Rhodoligotrophos appendicifer: one gene and its partner. The protein of the gene in region 1 interacts with the protein of each later gene in a pairwise test. Links are inferred from orthologs where the notes say so. Each region holds a gene or a part of one and is shown on either strand. Other genes may lie near its edges.

What was found. The genes of interacting proteins can lie anywhere in the genome.
Region 2: the proteins of ftsH (region 1) and hflK interact in binary tests that used the Escherichia coli proteins (3 or more experiments, as listed by UniProt). The link is inferred for Rhodoligotrophos appendicifer from one-to-one orthologs.

The regions. Positions count from the first base shown.
Region 1 is NZ_VHKL01000008.1:73,849-76,735, reverse strand. It holds ftsH (ATP-dependent zinc metalloprotease FtsH), read left to right. Parts: upstream 1-415; coding sequence 416-2,359; downstream 2,360-2,887. Other genes in the region: folP (dihydropteroate synthase), read left to right, coding at 2,405-2,887; tilS (tRNA lysidine(34) synthetase TilS), read left to right, coding at 1-275. UniProt on the Escherichia coli protein: Acts as a processive, ATP-dependent zinc metallopeptidase for both cytoplasmic and membrane proteins. Plays a role in the quality control of integral membrane proteins.
Region 2 is NZ_VHKL01000006.1:99,359-102,146, forward strand. It holds hflK (FtsH protease activity modulator HflK), read right to left. Parts: upstream 2,057-2,788; coding sequence 944-2,056; downstream 1-943. Other genes in the region: hflC (protease modulator HflC), read right to left, coding at 1-947; FKM97_RS14525 (S-(hydroxymethyl)glutathione dehydrogenase/class III alcohol dehydrogenase), read right to left, coding at 2,203-2,788.

The DNA of each region.
Region 1 (2,887 bases):
GCTTCCGGGTGGAAGGGCAACATGTCCCGGAGGCTATGATTGGTCCTGTGGGACCGGCAGGCTGGGTGGATCTTCGTCGCGCATTGGGACGAACAATCCCTTTCCCGGCCGAAATCGCGCGCACCCTGCCGGCGGTCTGGTGTCGGGGCAAAATCGCCGCGGTCCCCTATTTGTCCTGGGAAAGCACGGATTTTTCACTTACCCTGACCCTTCTCAGAACTGAACTTTTACAAACCGCCCGGTGCGTGAGCCGGCTCACCGGTGAGGTTTTGTAAAAGGCTTGGACGAAGTCGTGACGGGCCAGAATTGTTGCGCTTGGCAAAGTCAGCCCCTGTTCCTATGTTATGACGAGCCGGGCCGATAGGCGCGCGAGCGCGCATGCCTGTGGAGTCGGACCGACCTTACGAGGGTATCCGTGAACAATTTTCGAAACTTTGCTGTTTGGGTCATCATTGCCCTCCTGCTGTTCGCTCTGTTCCAGCTCTTCCAGAGCCCTGGCCAGCGGGCTTCCAGCAACGATGTCACCTATTCGCAGCTGCTCAACGACGTGGAAGCGGGCAAGGTTCGCGACGTCCAGATCGCTGGCGAAACGCTCACCGGGACCTATACGGACGGTCGCAGTTTTTCCACTCAGGCTCCCAATGATCCGAACCTGATCAAGGAATTGCGCGAGCGCAATGTCGGCATCAGCGTCAAAGCCCCTGCGGACGACAGTTTCCTTTTGAACGTGTTCATTTCCTGGTTCCCGATCCTGCTGATGATCGCGGTCTGGGTGTTCTTCATGCGCCAGATGCAGTCTGGCGGCGGCAAGGCCATGGGTTTCGGGAAATCCAAGGCGAAGCTGCTGACCGAACGCCATGGCCGCATCACCTTTGACGATGTCGCGGGCGTTGACGAGGCGAAGGAGGATCTCGAGGAGATCGTCGAGTTCCTGAAGGACCCGCACAAGTTCCAGCGGCTCGGGGGCCGGATCCCCAAGGGTGCGCTGCTGGTGGGCCCTCCGGGGACGGGTAAGACGTTGCTGGCCCGCGCGATTGCAGGCGAAGCGAATGTTCCCTTCTTCACCATCTCCGGCTCCGACTTCGTCGAAATGTTCGTGGGCGTTGGCGCGAGCCGCGTGCGGGACATGTTCGAGCAGGCGAAGAAGAATGCCCCCTGCATCATCTTCATCGACGAAATCGATGCCGTCGGCCGGCATCGTGGTGCAGGCCTCGGCGGTGGCAATGATGAGCGCGAGCAGACCCTGAACCAGCTCCTGGTCGAGATGGATGGTTTCGAGGCCAATGAGGGCGTGATCCTGGTCGCCGCCACCAACCGGCCTGACGTGCTGGATCCCGCTTTGCTGCGTCCCGGTCGCTTCGACCGCCAGATCGTTGTGCCGCGTCCTGACATTGTCGGCCGTGAGAAGATCATCAAGGTTCATATGCGCAACGTGCCTTTGGCTCCCGACGTGGATGCCAAGACGCTGGCCCGCGGAACCCCCGGCTTCTCGGGAGCCGATCTTGCCAATCTGGTGAATGAGGCAGCCCTCATGGCCGCGCGTCGCGGCAAGCGGCTGGTCACTCAGCTCGAATTCGAGGACGCCAAGGACAAGGTGCTCATGGGTGCCGAGCGCCGCTCGATGATGATGAGCGACGAGGAGAAGAAGCTGACGGCTTATCACGAGGGCGGTCACGCGCTCGTGGCCATGAACCTGCCGGCCTCCGACCCCGTCCACAAGGCGACCATCATTCCCCGTGGCCGCGCCTTGGGCATGGTCATGCGTCTTCCCGAGCGGGATCACCTGTCGGTGACGCGTGCGAAGTTCAAGGCCGATCTGGGCGTCGCCATGGGCGGTCGCGCGGCGGAGGAGCTGATCTTCGGCCACGAGAAGGTCACGTCCGGCGCATCCTCCGACATCAAGATGGCAACCCAGATGGCCCGTGCCATGGTCACTCAGTATGGAATGAGCGAGAAGCTCGGACCTTTGGCCTATGGCGACAACGAGGAAGAGGTGTTCCTCGGCCATTCCGTTGCCCGCACGCAGAACCTGTCTGAGGAGACCCAGCGGATCGTCGATGCGGAGATCTTCAAGCTGGTGGATGAAGGCCACAAGCTGGCGAAGGACATTCTCGAAAAGAACATCGATCAGCTGCATATCGTGGCGAATGGCTTGCTCGAATACGAGACCTTGTCCGGAGATGAGATCAAAAATCTGCTCAATGGCAGGCCGCCGGTAAGAGACACCACCATCAAGGAGGATCCCTTGCCTCCGAAATCCGCCGTCCCCTCCGCCGGCTCCGGCCGTCGTGGAGACGCGCCCACCGGCGATATGAAGCCTCAGCCGCAGGCTGGAGGCGCTGCACATCGGACGAGGTGAAGCCGGAGACTTGTTCTCCGGCTTTCCATATTTCGGGAGGCGCAATTGGCCGAAGTCTATCTGAGGCCCATGGGCATTCTGCACGGCGCCGAAGCTCGGGCCGCCATCGCGAGCGGAGTGGCGGTGCCCCTCGCGGGGGGACCAGCAGCCTTTAGTCTGGCCCAAATCTTGGCGCGCGACGAAGCCAAGAACAAGGTCATCGAGATTGGCGGGCTGACATCAACGTCGGACGCGATTTTGAAAGAGCGGTTGCAGGCCCTTATGGCCCCGCGCGCGCCTGTGGCAGGTCTGGATTTTTCGCGGCCGCTTGTCATGGGCATCGTCAACGTGACGCCCGACAGTTTCTCCGATGGGGGCGAGTTTGCCGACAGTGCCGAGGCGATTCGGCAGGGCAGGGCTCTCGCCGCGGCCGGCGCCGACATCCTCGACATCGGAGGAGAATCGACCCGGCCCTTTTCGCAGGGCACGGATCTCGATGAGGAGCGGCAGCGGGTGATCCCCGTGATCGAAGCTCTGCGCGACACGGGC
Region 2 (2,788 bases), on another replicon or contig:
GTAGCACCGGACGCCGGCGGGGCCATCGTTGCCGCGCCACCTTCTGTCGCCACGGGCGAGCGGGTGGCACCCGGAGTGGCGCCGTTCTCGCTCTTGAAATATTCGAAGAACTCCGTATCCGGCCGCAACACCAGCGTGGTGTTATTGCCTTGTAGGCTCTTTCGATACGCCTCGAGCGAGCGGGTGAAGGCGAAGAACTGCGGCGCCTGATTATAGGCATCCGCATAGATCTGCGTCCGCTCGGCATCGCCCTGACCGCGAAGGATTTCGCCGTCACGCTGGGCTTCTGACACGAGGATGACCGCGGTTCGGTCTGCCTGGGCGCGGATCTGCAGGCTGCGCTCGGTACCGACGGCCCGGATCTGCTCGGCCTCGGCCAGTCGCTCAGCACTCATGCGATCATAGGTGCTCTGCAGCACCTCGGGCAGGAGATCGGTCCGCCGGATTCGCACATCAACCACCTGGACACCGATTTCACGGGCTGCAGGGATCATGGCGTCCCGGATCTCGACCATCATCTGCTCACGCTCCTGGCTGAGCGCTGCATCGAAGGAACGCTTGCCGTATGTCGCGCGCAACGCGGCATCGAGTGATGTCTCGAGACGATCCTGCGCATCCTGCTGGTTTGCCTCCACCGCCTCGCGGTAGCGACGGGCATTGTCGATCCGGTACATGGTGATCGTGTCGACGAGATAACGGCGGCCGTCGACAACCTGCACCCGCTTGTCGTTGCTTTCGAAGAACTGCAGCGGCCGCGGAATATAGACCACGCTCTCGATCACCGGGAGCTTGAAGTACAGCCCTGGTTCGTTGATCTCTCGCTTGATCTCACCGAACTGGACGACGAGGGCGCGTTGCCGTTCATCGACGACGAATGTCGAAGCGTAGACGACGAGCACGATCACTGCCAGGACGATGACCGCAATGTTTCGGAAGGTTGTGTTCATTGGGCCGCTCCCGTGCTCGATGTGCCGGTGGCGGGTGCGCTCCGTCGATTCTGGATCTCAGGCAACGGCAGGTAGGGCACCACGCCGGAACCGGCGCCCTCCTCCATGATCACCTTGTTTGAGTCTCCCAGAACCGTTTCCATGGTTTCGAGGTAGAGCCGCTTACGGGTCACGTCCTCGGCCTTCCGATATTCCTGCAGCACCTCGAGAAACCGCTTTGAGGAGCCTTCCGATTCGGCGACGACGCGGCCCTTATAGGCCTCGGCCTCTTCGTGGATCCGAGCCGCCTCACCGCGCGCCTCGCCGAGCCGCCGGTTGGCGTACTTTTGAGAATCTTCGATGAAGCGCTCTTGATCCTGCTTCGCCCGCTGCACCTCTTCGAATGCGTCCGACACAGCAGCTGGCGGATCGGCGCGCTGGATATTCACGCTGCTGAGCTGGATGCCGGCATTGTAGCTGTCAAGCGTCGCTTGCATCTGCCGCTGAACCGCTTCCTGAACCTCGCCGCGACCTGTGGTGCGAACCACCTCTGCAGTTGTCTGCCCCACCACGTCGCGCATCACGCTCTCCGCCACCACGCGCACGAGCGCCTGCTGATTGGAGATGTCGAAGAGATATTCCCTCGGATCATTGATCCGCCACAAGACGGTGAAGCCGATGTCGACGATGTTCTGGTCGCCCGTGAGCATCAGTCCGGCATCATCGCTCCGGCCCGCGGTCAGCGAGCCGACGCTCAACTGTTGGGTACGCAGAGCCGGAACCGTCTCGACGGTTTCGAAGGGCCAGAAGATGAAATGGAGCCCCGGCGAGGTCTGGCCGGGCTCAGCCTTACCGAACAGCAGTTCGACGCCGACCTGGTCTGGCTGCACGCGATAGGCTGCATTCCAGAAATAGATCGCAACCAAAGCCACGATGATCGCGATGCCGAACAGCTTGTTCGATCCGCCGCTGCTTGGGATGATGGTCTTAAGGCGATCCTGGCCTCGCTTCAGGATCTCTTCCAGATCCGGTGGCGTATTGCGGTTTCCTCCGCCGCCACCTTGAGGACCTTGCCCCCATGGTCCGCGGCCACCGCCCTGCCAGCCACCGCCTTGATTGCTCCAAGGCATTATTGTCTTACCCTTCTCTGCTGTGAGGCAAGCGCCGACTGACGGCGCAAGCATGCGTGGGTGATATAGGGGAACGGGGGTTCCAAGTCCATGCCGAGCGAGGTCCCGGAACCATAGATTCCCTGTGAGTTTCCGCGCCGGCCCGCCTAATACACGACCACCGAGCGAATGGACCTTCCGTCATGCATCAGATCGAAGGCGTTGTTGATCTCTTCCAGCGGCATCGTGTGGGTGATCATTGGATCAATCTGAATTTTCCCGTCCATGTACCAATCCACGATCTTAGGCACGTCGGTGCGGCCCCTGGCGCCGCCAAAGGCACTTCCGCGCCATGAACGACCGGTGACGAGTTGGAAGGGTCGCGTCGAGATTTCTGCCCCTGCCGGCGCTACGCCGATGATGATCGATTGGCCCCAGCCTTTGTGGCAGGCCTCGAGCGCCATACGCATCACCTTCACGTTACCGATACACTCGAACGTGTAATCCGCGCCGCCTCCAGTCAGGTTGACCAGATGCGCGACCAGATCGCCGTCGACTTCGCTGGGATTGACAAAGTGGGTCATCCCGAAGCGTGTCCCCCAGTCTTTCTTGTCGTTGTTCATGTCGACGCCCACGATCATGTTGGCGCCGACGAGTTTCAGCCCTTGCACCACGTTGAGCCCGATGCCGCCCAGTCCGAAGACGATGGCATTGGCCCCTGGCTCGACCTTGGCGGTATGGATGACGGCGCCA